Regions from separate parts of the Bacillus lumedeiriae genome, predicted to be linked through region 2. Evidence: riboswitches for the same ligand, from Rfam matches in the RefSeq annotation. Region 2 holds a riboswitch; each other region holds the start of a gene.

Region 1 (6,125 bases), on a different contig from region 2:
TCTAACAATTCACCAGGAGGCTGCAGCGGCTTTTGAAAGATAATGACTGTCGGCTGCTCGTATGCTTCTGTTTGCAAGCCAATTTCACCGTTCCCCGCTGAAACATTGAAACGAATGTAAGAATGCTCCCAACTGTTTGCTTCCGATAAACGTTGCAGCATCACCGTTGTTTCGGCACGATTAAACTCCGTGCTAATCATCAATTCCTGCAGACTGCTATTCAAACGGTCTAAATGGTCATCTAGCAAAAAAGGATGGCCATTATAGATTCGAAATGTTTCAAACACACCAACACCGTATAAAAAGCCATGATCGAAAGGAGAAATCCTTGCCTGCTCTTTCGGAACAATCTCTCCGTTTAAATAAATAAACATGTTATACCCGTACTTTCCGGTAGCAGCGGATAAAGCTTTGCAGCATTTCTTTCCCGCCGTACGTCATAATGGATTCTGGGTGAAACTGCACCCCTTCAATTGGCAGCTCCCTATGGCGGATCGCCATGATTTCCCCTTCTTTCGTCCAAGCAGAAACTTCGAAACAATCAGGGAGGGTGTCCCTTTTAACGATTAACGAATGGTAACGCGTAGCTGGGAATGGATTTGGAAGACCTTCAAAAATCGTCCGTCCATCATGAAGCATATCCGATGTTTTTCCATGCATAAGCCGGTCTGCCCGTACGACTTCCCCTCCAAATACTTGGGCAATCGACTGCTGACCGAGGCAAACACCGAAGATCGGTATTTTTCCTGCAAATGTACGAATAGCCTCCAGACTGATCCCCGCTTCATTCGGTGTACAAGGTCCCGGTGAAATCATGAGAAAGTCTGGATTCATCCGCTCAATTTCCTCGATAGAAATCTCATCATTTCTCTTCACGATCAGCTCTTCGCCAAGCTCTCCTAAATATTGAACAAGATTGTAGGTGAAAGAATCATAGTTATCAATCATTAAAATCATGAACGTTCTCCTCCTGGTCTGACAGGGGCCAGCCTGTCCTCAGCCAGCTCTTTCGCTTTCCAAACCGCTTTTGCTTTCTTCAGCGATTCTTTGTATTCATTCAATGGATCAGAATCAATGACGACTCCCGCTCCCGCCTGAACGTGGCACATGCCATTTTCAACGAGCATCGTTCGAATCACGATGTTCAGCTCCATGTCACCGTTAAAGCCGATCCAGCCGATTGATCCAGTATAAATCCCGCGTCTAACCGGCTCCAGCTCCTCAATAATTTCCATCGTTCTAACTTTTGGAGCACCGGTAATGGTTCCGCCTGGAAAGACAGCATGGACGACATCTGCATTCGTTTTTCCTTTAGCCAGCTTACCTCGTACGTTAGACACGATGTGCTGAACATGTGAATACTTTTCAATGACCATAAATTCATCGACTTCTACAGAACCATACTCACTGACACGGCCGAGGTCATTGCGCTCTAAGTCAACGAGCATGACATGTTCCGCCCGTTCTTTTTCATTTTCGATCAGCTCCAACGCTAACCGCAAATCATCAGCATCATCTTTTCCACGTGAGCGGGTGCCGGCAATCGGCCGGGTACTTAATTCATTTCCAGCCTTTTTAATAAGCAGTTCAGGTGATCCCGATACAATTTGAAAATCCGGTGTATGCATATACGCCATATAAGGAGACGGATTGAACCTCCTTAATTCTTCATAGACGGCGATGGCCGGAATATGAAGCGGCTTAGACTGTCTAACGGATAAGTTCACTTGAAAGACATCTCCTGCAGCGATATACTTCTTCGTTTTTTCAACAGCCTCTTGGAATTCTTTCTCTGAGAAAGGCACGCTCCATTCATCCGCTGCTCTCTCTACAGGTACACGTTCCTCTTCGCCGCATGAAACTGTCCACTTGCTTTCCGCTTCATTCAGCACCCGTTCACCAGCTGCTTCATCTTCACTTACAGCAAGAAGCCACAGTTTGTCTGTTTGATGATCAAATACCGCCCATTCCTTAAACACAAGGAAGTACAGCAGCGGCATTCCAAGATCATCTGCCGCAGCGTTCGGCAGCCTCTCAATATACCGGGCGTAATCATAGCTAATATAGCCGATTGCCCCGCCCTGAAAATCAGGAAGACCGTCTTGCTTTGGTACCTCAAACGTCTTCATCCAGCCTTCAAGTTCTGACAGCGGAATGCCTTTTTTGTCTTCGCGTCCACTAGCTGTCTGCACGTGAATCCCTTCATCATTGGAAGAAATAATTGCAAACGGCGACAGCCCCGCTATACTATAACGCCCGCCCCGTCCGCTCTCCAGAAATACATGATGGGACTCAGCAGCCGTCAGCCATTTATATTGATGAAAAAATTGTTCTTTGTTATAGGGAATCGTCCGATAAAACACACGTCGATCACTCACTAGTTATCCCCCTTTTATTTCGCCATAGTCTTTCTAAGCATACTAGACAAAGAAGAAAGAAAAAAGCATCAAAACCGCTTTTTTAGAAGGTTTTTATGCCAAACCATCTTCTTCCTTTATAATGAAAGAAAATGATGGGAGAAGACAATGAAGAATAAACCATTTGTTTCACAAACAAAAGCATTGATCACGATCGGCACATTAAAAAACGATCTTTATTCTCTTGGAGCAGCTCCTGGTAATATTGTGATGGTTCACTCCTCCCTGCGCTCTTTAGGATGGATAGAAGGAGGCGAAGTAACGGTTGTCGAAGCGTTAATGAAAACGGTGACCGAAGACGGAACCATTGTCATGCCGGCTCAGACGACTCATAATACCGATCCAAAATATTGGAAAAACCCTCCTGTTCCGGAAGAGTGGCGGCCAAGCATTCGTTATATGATGCCTGCTTATTTGCCGGAGTTTACACCTACACTCGGCATGGGACGGATTGCAGAGGCATTCCGGACTTTCCCTAATGTGAAGCGCAGCCTTCACCCTTCTAATTCTTTTACAGCCTGGGGAAAGTATGCCGCGTTCATCATTGATCACCATTCACTTGATTTTGCTTTCGGTGAACAGTCTCCTCTCGCCAGGCTATATGAGCTGGATGCTTCCATTTTGTTTATCGGCACCGATTACAGCACATGCACAGCCATGCATCTAGGCGAATTTCGCGCAAACGATGGCCGAAAATCCTTCCAACAAGGATCGGCCTTAATGGAAAACGGCGAACGGGTATGGAAAACTTATCACGAACTTGAAGGAAATTCTGAACAATTTAATGAAATCGGCCATGCCTTTGAAAAAGAAGAAGAAATTAATATTGGTACAATCGCCCAAGCTCCGTGTAAGCTGATTAAAATCCGGCCCTTAGTCGATTTCACTGCCCGTTATCTCAGCAACCTTTTAAAGCGATAAAGCGGTTGACAACAATGGGAAGTTCAGGCGTTTCTATCAACTCTGTCCACCCTTGTCCTATTGCTTCCACAGTAGAACGAGCTGTAACTTGCTGAACAAATATCGTTTCAAAGCCGATTTCCCTTAGCAAATCCCAATAATATGGCAGGCTTTTTATGTAAGCAATGTCTTCTATATGCCGTAATGCTCCTTCTTCAGCTAAATCAATAACGAGCCGGCCTCCCGCTTTCAACAAATCAAAGCTTTTTCTCAGCCAGTCTTCTCCTTCATCCCAAAAATGAATACCCAATTGGCCGGCCACGCCGTCAAACTGAGCCTCTGCGAAAGGGGATGCAGAAGGAGAAGCTGTAATAACGCGCGCTTTTTCAATGGCTATTTTTGATAACAAAGGTGAAGCATCTTCTCCTAGCCACAAAATGTGCTCTCCTTCCCTCATTCGAACGGTATGTAAGAAGCTGTCAGCTGCAATTGTCCATTCCGCTGCGTCCTCTTTTGTCATTAATTTATGGTCAGTCACGATCATGTTCCATTCCTGCCTTTCAGTTAAATATACAAAAAACCTCTTCGATAAGAAGAGGTTGAATAGTTAGCACTCTTTCTTATCTGTCAGCTATTGCTGCAAGAATTAGCACCGTGCTCGTATAAACGAGTCGGTTGCCGGGCTTCATAGGGCTTGTCCCTCCACCTGCTCTTGATAAGATGTTCGTTGTTATTGAATTGTTTTCATTTGCATTGTTGCACGTTTATACTCTACTGTCAATCTACTTTTTAAATATATCAAGCTGTGCAATCCGGCTAATCGCTTCTTTGATTTTCTCTTCAGACGCAACTAAACCGACACGGACATAGCCTTCCCCATACTCGCCAAAACCAATCCCTGGAGCGACTGCTACATTGGCCTTCTCAAGCAGCAGATCGCTAAACTCTTCTGAAGTATAACCATCTGGCACTTTTAACCACGAGAAAAAAGATCCTTGCGGGGCTTTCACTTTCCAGCCAATTTCATTTAAACCGTTAATTAATAGATTACGTCGTTTTTCATACATCTCTTCTTGCCTGCGTACTTCATCCTGCGGTCCAAGTAAAGCAGCCGCTGCCGCTTCTTGTATGCCGCCGTACAAACTGCAGTGCAGATGATCCTGGATTAAATTCAATGCAGCAATCACACTTGGATTGCCCACCGCAAACCCCACTCTCCAGCCTGCCATATTGTACGTTTTCGACATCGTATAAATTTCAATGCCGGTGTCTTTCGCTCCATTAGATTGAAGATAGCTGATTGGTTTTTTCCCATCAAAGCCAATGGCACCATACGCAAAGTCGTGTACGACACAAATATTATGTTGATTGGCAAACTCGATCGTTTTTTCAAAAAACGCTTCATCAGCTACTGCGCCTGTCGGATTATTCGGATAATTAATAAATAACAGCTTCGCTCGCTTCAGCACCTCTTCAGGAATTTCTTCATATTGAGGAAGGAAGCCATTTTCCTCTTTCAAAGGCATCATGTGCATCCCTGCTTCTGCAAGGGCAATGCCCGACCAGTAATCCGGATATCCCGGATCGGGTACGAGCGCGATGTCTCCTGGATTTAATAGACATTGCGGAAGTTCAACAAGCCCCGCTTTTCCCCCAATGATCAGCGCAATTTCTGTTTCAGGATCAAGTTTGACGCCATATTCTCTCTGATAAAATTCAGCACATGCGTTTTTCACATGAGCAAACCCTCTGAAAGGAGAATATTTATCATTAGCCGGATCATCGACGGCTATTTTCAGTGCTTCTTTTATATGGCCGAATGCCGGCTGATCAGGGCTTCCCTGTCCTAAATTAATCACATCACGGCCTTCGTTCACAGCATTGTTTACTTTCTGGACTAATTTAGCGAAGAATTGCTCCGGCAAAACCTGAAGCCGATTCGCTGTTTCAAAGTTTCTCATATATACAGCCCCCGCTTTCAAATTACAGTTAATAATGGTATAACGAAAGGTAGAGAATGTAAAGAAAGAATCTTCAGAAAGGGAAGTGGAGAGAACATGAAATTGAAAGTGGCTGCAATCCAGATGGACCTTGCATTCGGAAACCCGGAAGAAAACTACAATCGCATGAAAAAGTGGCTGCAAAAGGCAGCTGATGCAGGATGTCAGCTAGCCGTGCTTCCAGAATTATGGACAACAGGCTATGATTTAACACGTCTTGATGAAATTGCAGATAAAGAAGCGAATCAAACGATTACTTTCTTGTCTGAACAGGCAAAGAAACATCACATGCATCTCATTGGCGGATCGGTAGCCAATCAAACGAAAGACGGTGTCGAAAATACACTGCTCGTCATTAACAACAAAGGGGAATTGCTTAAGAAATACAGCAAGCTGCATTTATTCCGGCTGATGGAGGAAGAGAAGTTTTTTCAAGCGGGAAAAGATGATGGATTATTTACATTAGAAAATGAAACGATGGCGGCGTTCATCTGCTACGATATCCGATTTCCTGAATGGCTGCGAAAACATGTACTGTCAGGAGCCAGCGTGTTATTCATTCCTGCCGAATGGCCGCTTGCCCGCGTAGATCACTGGCGGACACTGCTTATTGCTAGAGCCATCGAGAATCAAAGCTACGTGATTGGCTGCAACCGCAGCGGAGAAGATCCGAACAATAAATTTGCTGGTCATTCGATCATCGTCGATCCATGGGGGGAAATTATCGCTGAAGCAGGAGAAGAAGAAGAATTGCTCATCGGTGAAGTGGACCTCGCAAAAGTACCGGAAATACGAAAACGAATCCCTA
Region 2 (6,125 bases):
ATTGGTGAACGAGGCCACTTCCTCTTTAATGGCATTCATTCCAAATGGGCGTCCTTCGTAAATGATTCCTCTTGTATCGCACATAATAATGTCTTTTACGCCGAAACTATGTAACAGTTTAGCGATGGCAATACCCGCTGAGCCAGCTCCGTTGATGACAATTTTAACTTGCGAGAAAGTTTTATTAACAAGTTTAAGAGAATTAATCAAACCAGCCAGTGTAACAATCGCTGTGCCATGCTGATCATCATGAAAAACAGGAATATCAAGCTCTTCTTTTAAACGTTGTTCAATGAGAAAGCAGTTAGGCGCTTTTATATCTTCTAGATTAATTCCTCCAAAAGATGATTTTAACAATTTTACTGTTTTAATCACTTCTTCAGGATCTTTCGTGTCAAGGCAAATAGGGAACGCATCTACCCCGGCGAAGTTCTTAAGAAGGATGGCTTTGCCTTCCATAACCGGCAAAGAAGCATCTGCTCCAATATCTCCAAGCCCTAAAACGGCCGTACCGTCAGAAACGACAGCGATTGTATTGGCTTTCATCGTATACTCATAAATTTTCTCACTGTCCGCTTGAATCTCCAGGCAAGGTTCAGCGACACCGGGTGAATAAACCAAACTCAAATCTTTTAAATTTCTTACATTTAATTTAGCTGTCGTTTCCAATTTCCCCTGGTGGCTGCGGTGAATTTCCAATGCTTCTTCTTTTAAAGTTTTCATATTGACCCCTTCTCTTTATTAGTTGGCTTTGTTAAACTTCTCTGTTGATTTCCTCTAGAGGCGCTCCAATCAACAAAGGGATAAAATAAACAATAGTCATTAACATAGCCTATTAATTTAGAACATATTGAAGAGTTTATAACATACTAAAAAGATAATCAATACAACTGTCAGAAAATTTAATTAACTATTTTACGAGAATTTTAAGTAAACAATTGACATTACGCACATACAGTATATAATACTAATAAATCCTATCAAACAAATATGAATAATTGAAAAGATGGTGATATGATGTTTTTACACATAGATCGTATAAATAAGCAATTTATTAACAACAAAGTTGTCAATGATGTATTAGTCGATATTAATGCAACAATTGAAGAAGGCGAATTCGTTTCTATACTAGGGCCTTCGGGCTGCGGAAAATCGACGTTACTGTCCATGGTCGCCGGTTTGAGTGAAGCGACTTCCGGAGAAATTAAATTAGAAGGAAAAACAATTAAAAAGCCAGGAAAAGAGCGGGGAATGGTGTTTCAGCAGGCAGCGTTATTTCCTTGGTTGAATGTAGAAGAAAATGTCATGTTTCCTTTGAAAAAAGAAATGAAAAAGAAAGAAGCAAAGGAAACAGCACGTAAATTTTTACAAATGGTGCAGCTGTCTAACTACGCTTCTCATTACCCGCATGAATTATCAGGGGGTATGCAGCAGCGTGTAGCCATTGCGCGGGCGCTGGCAATGAATCCGAAAGTATTGCTTATGGATGAACCATTTGGAGCGCTGGATGAACAAACGAGAGCTCGGATGCATAAAGAGCTTGAGAGAATCTGGATAGAGACACAAAAAACTATTTTATTTGTCACTCATAGTATTTCAGAATCGATTAAATTGTCCGATCGGATCATCGTCATGGGAACGCAGCCGGGAACCATTATTGCGGATATTCCAGTGGACCTGCCAAGACCGCGCAGATTCGATCAAAAAGAAGTTATTCAGCTTGAGAAGAAAATCAACCTGCTGTTGAAAAATGAAATTGATAAAGTCGTAAAAGAGGAATTGGCTTATGCAGCGAATCAGTAAACAACTTGTTTTTTTTATCGTATTGATAATTATTTGGGAAGGGATTGTACGTGCAGGCGGATGGACGGCAGATGTGATGCCGAAGCCGACAGATGTTTGGCAGGCGCTTGTCCGCGGCTTTGAAGATCGAACACTCATATTCGATTTAACTGCTAGTTTTCAGCGTTTATTTGTCGGTTTGTTCATCTCTTTATTGTTAGGAATTGGACTTGGTATTTTGCTTGCTAAGTCCAAAACAGCAGATGAAACGCTCGGCACACTCATACTAGCTCTTCAAAGCGTACCGAGTATTGTCTGGCTGCCGCTTGCTATTATGTGGTTTGGTTTGAATGAGAAAGCAGTCATTTTTATCGTTGTTCTCGGCGGCACGCTCGTTATGACGATCAATATGCGGATGGGGATAAAGAATGTGGCTCCGCTGTACATTCGAGCGGCACAGACAATGGGATCACGAAGCTTAGATTTATTCGTAAGGGTCATCTTTCCGGCTGCTATTCCTTACGCAGTTACAGGAATTAGACTTGCTTGGGCCTTTGCTTGGCGCGCTTTAATGGCTGGTGAAATTTTAAGTACAGGACCAGGTCTTGGCTATACGTTAAAATACGCTTCTGACTTTGGAGATATGAGCTTAGTCATTGCTGTTATGATTTTAATCGGAGTAGTGGGAACGATCGTTGATTATGCTTTCTTTCAAAAGGTGGAGAGAAATGTTATGCGGCGCTGGGGCCTTGAAACGAACTAATTGATGTCAATGGGGGAAAACAAATGAAAAAGAAACTGGGGTATTTGAGTTTTATATTGATTTTGCTCGTCGGGGCAATAGCCGGCTGCAGCTCAGCAGAAGAAGGAAAAGCAGAAGAGAAGAAGAAAGTGGTCATCGGGTATTTTCCAAACCTTGACCACGTGCCGGCAATGATTGCCAAAGAAAAGGGCTATTATGAAGAGGCGCTTGGTGAAGATGTGGATATCGAATATAAATCGTTTCCAGATGGCGGTGCCTTTATGGTTGCATTGAAAACAGGAGACGTTCATGCCGGGCTTGTCGGTCCTGGACCGGTAATGAATAACTTTACAAATGGAGCCGATGTGAAAATTGTTGCCGGAGGTTCTTCAGGCGGAACAGTCATCGTTGCGCGCAAAGACAGCGGCATTAAGTCTGTTAAAGATTTTGCAGGAAAAACATTTATCACTCCTGGTGTAGGATGTACACATGACGTTCAAATGGAAACATTTGTAAAAGATTTTGGCATTGAATCTAACCGTATTGGCGGCAGTATGAAGCATACAACTGGAAAACCAGCTCAATATGCCGGCTTATTTGAATCAGGAAAAGTGGATTTAGCGGCTGTTCCTGAGCCTTGGGGATCTTTACTCGTTAAAGAACAAGGAGCAAAAATCATTGTAGACAGCGATGAAATTTCTTTCGGTACGACGCTGCCTAACTCTGTCCTTGCGACGAGCGGCAAGCTAATTAAGGAAGATCCGGAACTTGTGCAGAAAATCGTGAATGCTCACCAAAAAGCGATCGATTTTATCAATGGAAATCCGGAAGAAGCGAAGCAATTAACGATTGATTCCATTAAAAAGGATACGAAACAAGAATTAGCAAAAGACGTAGTAGATAGTGCATGGAAACGAATTACGTATACATCTGATGTAAATGAAGAAGTCGTACAGCAGTTTGCTGACTCTTCTTATGACTTAAAGTTTTTAAAGACAAAGCCTGAGTTTTCAGCTTTGATCGATAAACAATTTGCGAAAAAATAAAATATTACAAAAACTCTTGCCATTTTGATCTTTTTACTGTACATTTAAAAAAAGCCAAAATTTTATAAGTTCTTATCAAGAGAAGCGGAGGGACTGGCCCTATGATGCTTCAGCAACCGGCTATGTAAAGTCAAGGTGCTAATTCCAGCGGGTTCACCCCGATAGATGAGGAGAAGATCATAAAAAAAGCCTTCTTCTTAAGAAGGCTTTTATTTTTTTGTCACGGAGATAGAAGGAGAGGAAAAAACATGACACATACACACATTGACACACTGTTAGCACAAATTGGAAACCGCAGTGAAACAGCGACAGGAACAGTGAACGCCCCTGTTTATTTTTCAACTGCTTATCGTCACGAAGGAATTGGACGGTCAACGGGATATGATTATATACGGACGGGGAATCCGACACGCCAAATTGTAGAACAGGCGATTGCCGATTTAGAAGGCGGAGACGCTGGTTTTGCATTTTCATCGGGAATGGCAGCTATTCAGACGCTTCTTGCGCTGGCAGAGCCAGGAGAGGAATGGATCGTTTCAGCCGACTTATATGGCGGTACATACCGGTTGTTTGAAAAAGGCTGGAGAAAGTTTGGATTATCGTTTACATACGATAGTTTTCAACATATCGATGAAACGAAAAAGAAGATAACAGAGAAAACGAAGGCCATTTTCTTAGAAACACCGACGAATCCGCTAATGCAGGAAGTAGATATTGAAGCAGTAGCAGCTTTCGCAAAAGAGCACGGCTTACTATTGATTGTTGATAATACTTTTTATACACCGCTATTGCAGCGCCCGTTAACGCAAGGGGCCGACATCGTGATCCATAGTGCTACGAAATATTTAGGCGGTCATAATGACGTGCTGGCTGGACTGATCGCGGTGAAAGGAGAAGAGCTTGCTCTTAAAGTCGGGGAAATGCAAAATGCGGCCGGGGCTGTTTTGTCGCCGCTTGATTCATGGTTATTAATGCGCGGAATGAAAACGTTAAGCTTGCGTATGAAACAGCATGAGCAAAACGCTAAACAGCTTTCTGCTTTTTTAGGGGAGTGTCCAGAAGTGACGGATGTTCTTTATCCGGGCCGGGGAGGCATGCTTTCTTTCCGATTGGAATCTGCGGAATGGGTCGATGCTTTTTTACAAAACTTGCAGCTGATTACATTTGCTGAAAGTCTTGGAGGGGTTGAAAGTTTTATTACTTATCCGGCTACACAAACACATGCGGATGTTCCGGAAGAAGTGCGAATACAAAACGGAGTCTGTAACCGCCTGCTTCGTTTTTCAGTAGGAATTGAACATGGAGAAGATTTAATCGCTGATTTAGCACAGGCATTTAAAAAGATGAAGGAGTGAGAAGATTGAGTGAAAATTATTCTTTCCAAACGAAATTATTGCATAACCGTCATAAATTTGATGAAGGAACGGGGGCGGTTAGCGTACCTATTCAACACGCTTCTACTTTTCATCAAACTGATTTTGATACATTTGGAAGTTACGACTATAGCCGTTCGGGAAATCCGACGAGACAAGCGTTGGAAGAGGCGATTGCCGAACTGGAAGGCGGTACAAGAGGATTTGCCTTTTCTTCAGGGATGGCTGCGATCTCAACTGCTTTTCTTTTACTCTCTAAAGGGGATCACGTATTAATCACAGAAGACGTATATGGCGGCACATATCGGATGGTAACAACCGTATTGAATCGATTTGGCATTGAACATACGTTTGTGGATATGACGAATTTGCATGAAGTCGCTTTGAACATAAAAGAAAACACGAAGTTAATTTATATTGAAACACCGTCTAATCCGTTGTTAAAAGTGACAGATATTCAAGGGATTGTGAAGCTGGCAAAAGCAAATAACTGTTTAACCTTTGTAGATAATACGTTCTTAACACCCGCTCTTCAGCGTCCGCTTGAGCTAGGTGTCGACGTTGTTCTTCACAGTGCAACGAAGTTTTTATCAGGTCACAGTGATGTGCTCGCAGGACTTGCAGTGACAAAAGATGAAGAACTTGGTCAGCGCTTATATGCTTTGCAAAATTCATTCGGTGCTGTGCTTGGTGTTCAAGATGCGTGGCTCGTGCTGAGAGGGCTGAAAACACTTCATGTCCGCTTGGAGCAGTCTTCCAAATCGGCGCAAATCATTGCTGATTTTTTACAGAAGCATGAGCTTGTAGAAAAAGTATACTATCCTGGCTTATCTGATCACGATGGTCACGTGCTGCAATCGTATCAAGCATCGGGATACGGAGCGGTTCTGTCCTTTGAATTAAAAAATGAAGAAGCTGTGCGGCAGTTTGTTAATGGAGTGAAAATTCCCGTGTTTGCTGTCAGCCTTGGGGCGGTGGAATCGATCCTGTCTTATCCAGCGAAAATGTCTCACGCGGCTATGCCGAGAGAGGAAAGATATAAAAGAGGGATTACCGACGGGTTATTGAGATTATCGGTCGGACTTGAATCGGCAGAAGATTTAATTTCCGATTTTAATGAGGCATTACAGGCTATAAAACCACTTGTTGCCACATAAGTAAAAAAGGCTGTCCTTTATCCGT
Region 3 (6,125 bases), on a different contig from region 2:
ACGAAATCGAAGCCCATGCGAAAGAAACGCTGATTGCTGTAGAAGAAGGGGATACGCTTCGGATCATGCTGTCTATCCTCCGGAAATTAACGAGACATACTCCGGTGAATGTGATTGCTAAAAAACGTGAAGCAGCTGACTGTCTGATTGATGCGGAAAAATATATTGTGTAAACAGAGAGGTGTCTCATAAGGGTTTGACACTTTGGTTTTGAGACAGAGGCTTACCGAAAAGATCGTTAAAAACGACTTTTAGGGTCAGCCTTTCTTTAGATTAAACGTTTGAAGAGGCTTGGGTCGTTTAAGTGAACATGAGAGAAAATCCTTTTCTTCTTTCAGCGTTTGTTGATTGTGGTGGAAGACGCGAAGACTCCCGCGGGGAAGTAAACACATGAGACCCCGCAGGAGCTTTAGCGACGAGGATTTTCACTGCTTGCCCCGCGGAAAGCGAAGTATCTGGAACGGAAATCAACGGACATTCTTTGGCGCTTTCAATTTGAGCCGTTTCCCCAGTTTTCCCTTGAATAGACATATTTTAATGAGCGAAGAAGGAGATTTAAGAAAGGTGTCGAATATATTTTTGAAACCGGGAATTTGTGCAGAATGGAGGCCAACTACAAGATGGCATTAACGTTTTACTGGTATCCGAAATGCGGAACATGCCGCAAAGCGAAAAAGTGGCTGGAAGAACACAACATTGAGTTTCAAGATATACATATTGTGGAGCACCCGCCTGCGAAAGAAGAATTAAAGGATTTATACGAGAAGAGCGGCCTCGAGTTAAAAAAGTTTTTCAATACGAGCGGTCAAAGGTATCGGGAGCTGGGGTTGAAGGACAAGGTCAAGACTGCTTCAGAAGAAGAACTGCTCGACTTGCTTGCGTCAGACGGCATGCTGATTAAGCGTCCGCTGACAACAGACGGTACGAAAGTGACTGTTGGTTTTAAAGAGGAAGAATTTAATCAACAATGGTTGTAGAGGTTGCACGAAGCATGTTTCTCTTGCTTTATGCCTTTATAATAAGTAAAGTTTTAGTTGAAATCAGGTAATGGAGGGATTCATATGAGTACACCGAAAGAATTGCGTTATTCAGAAGAACATGAGTGGGTAAAAACAGAAGATGGCAGCGTGCGCATCGGAATTACACATTTCGCGCAATCAGAGCTTGGCGACATCGTGTTCGTTGAACTTCCATCTGTTGGAGATGAAGTGAAAGCAGATGAGCCATTTGGCAGCGTAGAATCTGTGAAAACCGTTTCAGAATTGTATGCGCCTGTCAGCGGGAAAGTCGTTGCAGTGAACGAAGAACTAGATGATAGTCCTGAATTCGTTAACGAATCACCGTATGAGAAAGCGTGGATGATCGTTGTCGAATTATCAGATCCTGCACAGCTGGACAACTTAATGACAGCTGAGCAGTACGATGCAATGACACAAGAAGATTAATGATTCAAAAGAACACTTCCATATAGGGGGTGTTCTTTTGCCATTTCTCATACAATAAAGAACAATGAAATGATGGAGCCAGATATCGCGATGGTGGAGGATGATGATCATGTTTACAGAGAAAACGATTATTGTCGAAGGCGTTTCGGATCGAAAGAAGGTGCAAGAGATTGTAAGGGAACCGATCGACATTATTTGTACAAATGGCACGATCGGGCTAAGCCGGCTGGATGAGCTGATTGAGAGCTTATACGGACGGGATGTTTATATTCTTGTTGATGCTGACCGGGCAGGAGAAAAGCTGCGCAAGCAATTTATCCGCGAATTTCCGGAAGCACATCATCTATATATCGACCGTGTTTATAAAGAAGTCGCCACCGCTCCATATCGACATCTAGCTTCAGTGCTGCTTAGTGCGAATATTGATGTGCATGGAGAGTTTTTGCAAAAGGATGGATAGCATGCAAATGGAAAAAGATATAGGGACAATCGTGCAAGAGAATGGCTTGACGGCCATATATGCGTATACGCCGATGTGCGGTACGTGCCAATTGGCTGGCAAAATGGTTCGCGTTGTTGAAAAAGTGACGACAGCATTTGTCTGGCTTCATATTGATTTAAATTATTATGAAAGTTTTGCAGTTGAACAGATGATTGAAAGTGTCCCATGCCTGCTCGTTTTTAAAGACGGACAATTAGTGGAAAAGATGTACGCGTTTCATTCCGTTCCTCACTTGTATGAAAAGCTGAACAAATACATCTAAAAGGTGCGTACTTTGTCGAGCAATTCATGAAGGGAATTTCCTCTTTCGCTTGGAATGTATACTTTAAGGAAAGCGGAGGAGGAAATAAAAATGGAAGAGAAATTGTTGGCTATGCAGGCTGCCTGTCAAAGCAAAACACATATATGGCCGCTGCTGCCGCTCAGACCTATCTACGTCCTTCTTGAGAGCGGAGGCAGCAGCTGGGTGCTGACGATTAATGATCAAGGGGTTCAGATCTCAAATGGAAGTACAGATCACTGGCACTTAAAGATTAGCGGAGAAGTGGAGCCGCTATTGACAGGACAAGGACAGCTGCGTCTTTATGAACGAATGGGAACAGTGGAAGTATTAGGGTTTTATCGGGTGAAGCTTTGGTTTGAATCATTGCTTTGGCTGTGCCGTCCATATAGTGAAACATTTGGCATCGCTTAAAATCGATTTTAAGCGGTTGGGTGATTGACAAAATTCGACGGATAATGATAGAATCAAGCCACTGAGAAAATATATAACATATACGACTCTTATCAAGAGAGGTGGAGGGATGTGCCCTGCGAAGCCCGGCAACCATCAACAGCAGCTGTTTGTTGAAAAGGTGCCAATTCACACAAAGCGCTGTGCTTTGGGAGATGAGAGAAAGGAAACTGATAAAAGTATGCCTTTCTGCTCATTGAGCGGAAGGGTTTTTATTTTGTCAGGAAAGACTGATTGGAGGAAAGTCTCAGCATGATTTCAATAGCTAACGTGAAGAAAGTTTTTTCCACGAAAAACGGTACCGTCACAGCAGTCGATGAGATTGATTTAACGATAGATCAAGGAGAAATTTTTGGAGTAATTGGATACAGTGGAGCTGGAAAAAGTACACTGATCCGGATGCTGAACGGGCTGGAAACACCGTCTTCTGGTTCCGTTGTTGTTGCAGGCCGTGAAGTATCAAAAATCCGCGGAAGTGAGCTGCGTAAGGCACGTCAGGAAATCGGCATGATTTTTCAGCACTTTAATCTTCTTTGGTCAAGAACGGTGCGGGAGAATATTGCGTTTCCATTAGAAATTGCCCGCGTTCCTAAAGAGGAACGGAACAAGAAAGTAGCCGAGCTTATTAAATTAGTCGGTCTTGAAGGAAGAGAGGATGCTTATCCGTCTCAATTGAGCGGCGGGCAAAAGCAGCGCGTCGGTATTGCCCGGGCGCTTGCTAATGATCCGAAAGTTCTTTTGTGTGATGAAGCGACCTCCGCACTTGACCCGCAAACGACAGATGCCATTTTAGAACTGCTCGTTGACATTAATGAGCGTCTTGGATTAACGATTGTACTCATTACTCACGAAATGCACGTTATTCGAAAGATTTGCCACCGGGTCGCTGTGATGGAGGCAGGACGTGTCGTTGAATTAGGACCAGTGCTCGATGTTTTCAGATCGCCGGATCAGCCTATTACGAAGCGTTTCGTTCAGCAGGTAACAGAGCCGGAAGAATCGAAAGAAACGATCGAGCATTTACTTGAGCAGTTCCCGAATGGAAAAGTGATTAAACTTACCTTTATTGGGGAAAGTGCAGAACAGCCGATCATTACGAACCTGATCCGTCAATTTAATATAGAAGTAAATATCGTTCAAGGGAAAGTGTCACAAACGCAAAATGGCGCATACGGCTCGCTGTTTGTTCATTTAACAGGTACTCAGGAAGAGGTAGAAAAGGCAGTGGCTTATCTCGAAAAGCAAAAAGTCAGCTCGGAGGTGATCAGCCATGCTTAAACAATGGTTTCCGAATGTGGATTGGATAAAGATGTGGGAGGCAGCCATTGAAACGCTTTATATGACAGGTGTTTCTGTTCTAGCTACATTTATTTTTGGCATAATACTTGGCTTGCTATTATTTTTAACGGCAAAGGGGAACATATGGGAAAATAAAGCGATTTATAGCGTAGTTGCTGCATTCGTTAATATCTTCCGATCGATTCCTTTCATTATACTAATTGTTTTATTAATTCCATTTACGAAATTTGTTGTAGGAACAATGATTGGTGAAAATGCGGCCTTGCCGGCTCTGATTATCGGGGCAGCGCCTTTTTATGCACGAATGGTTGAAATCGGCCTGCGCGAAATCGATAAAGGGGTCATTGAGGCAGCGAAAGCGATGGGAGCGAAAACGAGTACGATCGTTTTGAAAGTGCTTCTGCCTGAATCTATGCCGGCCCTTATATCTGGTATTACAGTTACAGCGATCGCACTCGTCGGCTATACAGCGATGGCCGGTGTGATCGGTGCCGGAGGACTTGGGAATCTTGCTTATCTTGATGGATTCCAGCGCAGCCGGAGTGATGTGACTCTCGTAGCAACTATTATCATCTTAATTATCGTGTTTGTGATCCAATTGATTGGTGACTTCATCACCAGCAAATTAGATAAAAGATAAATTGTAGGAGGGAAAGAAAGAATGAAAAAGTGGTTACTCGCATTATTGACAGCGTTCGCTGTATTTGCACTTGCTGCATGCGGCAGTTCAACTGAGAAGAAAGATGAACAAGCAGGCGGGGACGGCGGTAAAGACGATAAGGAGATCGTTGTCGGCGCATCAAATGTTCCACATGCCGTTATTCTAGAAGAAGCTAAGCCGCTGCTTAAAGAAAAAGGGTATGATTTGAAGATTGAAACATTCCAGGACTATGTGCTGCCAAATAAGTCGTTACAGGAAGGGGACTTGGATGCTAACTACTTCCAACATATTCCCTACTTTGAAACTCAAAAGAAAGAGCATGGTTATAAATTTACAAACGCCGGCGGCATTCATGTTGAGCCAATCGGCGTATATTCCAAGAAGTATAAAAGCTTGAACGAGCTTCCAAAAGGTGCAACGATTTTAATGAGCAGTTCTGTAGCGGATCACGGCCGGGTTTTAAAGATGCTTGAAAAAGAAGGGCTGATTAAGTTAAAAGAAGGTGTGAAGAAGGAAGAAGCAATGATCGAAGATATTGCTGAGAATAAAAAAGAGCTGAAGTTTGATTATAACTATGAAGCTGCTCTTCTTCCACAAGCTTATAACAATGGGGAAGGCGATGCAGTGTTAATTAACTCAAACTACGCGATTGATGCTGGCTTAAAACCATTAAAAGATGCCATCGCTATTGAAGACAAAGAAGATATTCCATATATCAACATTGTTGCCGTTCGCAGCGGTGACGAAAAGAAAGAGAAAATTAAAGCACTTGTAGAAGTTTTACACTCTAAAGAAATTCAAGATTTTATGTTGAAAGAATGGAACGGCGCGGTCGTACCAGTTAGTAAATAAGTCGAAACCTGCAGAAGGATGTCCTCTGCAGGTTTTTTTGTATGGAAAGAATAAGATAAAATTCTTTTAGCAGCAGGATGGCTAAACATCACTTAATCTTAAGAATGAAAGAGAATAAGGTTTAAATCTTAAGAAAGAGGTAATATATATGAGTAGAAGCACGTAAAATCATGTGTGAGCAGGTGAGAGGAAGTTATATGGATTTTGTGAAAAAAAGGAAAGCCTGCTAGTATAAACACTGTGAGAAAAATTAAACTCTAAAAACCGAAAGGATTGATTCCCCATTAACTCGTTAAACTCACTGAATATGCAGTACACGGACAGTATGGAAAAGGCTATGCATGGATCCCACGGAGTTGGGTATGAAGTGTACCGCCATAATCATGCAGTGAGAATGAATGTTGAACGCCAACGTCAAGAGGAATATGTGGAAAGCAGCCGGATCGTTGCGGACTATAGCCGCAAGCTTATGAACCAATCAATGTGATAAAAATGAATGAAATGAAAAGCTATGTTAATGACTATTGTTGATTAGAGCGCCCTCGGCGGACATCAACAGAGAAGTTTCACAAAGCCAAATGAAAAAAACCAGTGGCCAGCAGGAGCACTGGTTTTTCTTATGGAGTGTTTTTG

Evidence for each region. A riboswitch is a leader RNA that binds a small molecule or an ion and turns the genes downstream of it on or off. The one in region 2 is predicted to bind S-adenosylmethionine.
Region 1: it holds a riboswitch for S-adenosylmethionine, as region 2 does, so the genes downstream of both, QYG89_RS10575 (methyltransferase domain-containing protein) here and QYG89_RS03840 (methionine biosynthesis PLP-dependent protein) in region 2, are expected to answer to the same signal.
Region 3: it holds a riboswitch for S-adenosylmethionine, as region 2 does, so the genes downstream of both, QYG89_RS12600 (methionine ABC transporter ATP-binding protein) here and QYG89_RS03840 (methionine biosynthesis PLP-dependent protein) in region 2, are expected to answer to the same signal.

The regions. Positions count from the first base shown of each region.
Region 1 is NZ_JAUIYO010000007.1:28,816-34,940, reverse strand. It holds gene pabC (aminodeoxychorismate lyase) at 1-374, opposite strand, end outside; gene pabA (aminodeoxychorismate/anthranilate synthase component II) at 376-957, opposite strand; gene QYG89_RS10585 (anthranilate synthase component I family protein) at 954-2,378, opposite strand; gene QYG89_RS10580 (aminoglycoside N(3)-acetyltransferase) at 2,526-3,338, shown strand; gene QYG89_RS10575 (methyltransferase domain-containing protein) at 3,316-3,861, opposite strand; SAM riboswitch class I at 3,935-4,039, opposite strand; gene QYG89_RS10570 (pyridoxal phosphate-dependent aminotransferase) at 4,100-5,278, opposite strand; gene QYG89_RS10565 (carbon-nitrogen family hydrolase) at 5,375-6,125, shown strand, end outside.
Region 2 is NZ_JAUIYO010000002.1:52,144-58,268, forward strand. It holds gene QYG89_RS03820 (NAD(P)-dependent malic enzyme) at 1-723, opposite strand, end outside; gene QYG89_RS03825 (ABC transporter ATP-binding protein) at 1,018-1,803, shown strand; gene QYG89_RS03830 (ABC transporter permease) at 1,787-2,545, shown strand; gene QYG89_RS03835 (ABC transporter substrate-binding protein) at 2,569-3,570, shown strand; SAM riboswitch class I at 3,640-3,742, shown strand; gene QYG89_RS03840 (methionine biosynthesis PLP-dependent protein) at 3,819-4,925, shown strand; gene metC (cystathionine beta-lyase) at 4,931-6,100, shown strand.
Region 3 is NZ_JAUIYO010000011.1:19,448-25,572, forward strand. It holds gene QYG89_RS12570 (acyl-CoA dehydrogenase family protein) at 1-173, shown strand, start outside; gene QYG89_RS12575 (arsenate reductase family protein) at 621-977, shown strand; gene gcvH (glycine cleavage system protein GcvH) at 1,062-1,445, shown strand; gene QYG89_RS12585 (toprim domain-containing protein) at 1,555-1,905, shown strand; gene QYG89_RS12590 (thioredoxin family protein) at 1,907-2,209, shown strand; gene QYG89_RS12595 (hypothetical protein) at 2,300-2,641, shown strand; SAM riboswitch class I at 2,728-2,842, shown strand; gene QYG89_RS12600 (methionine ABC transporter ATP-binding protein) at 2,933-3,958, shown strand; gene QYG89_RS12605 (methionine ABC transporter permease) at 3,951-4,619, shown strand; gene QYG89_RS12610 (MetQ/NlpA family ABC transporter substrate-binding protein) at 4,641-5,492, shown strand; gene QYG89_RS12615 (hypothetical protein) at 5,818-5,979, shown strand.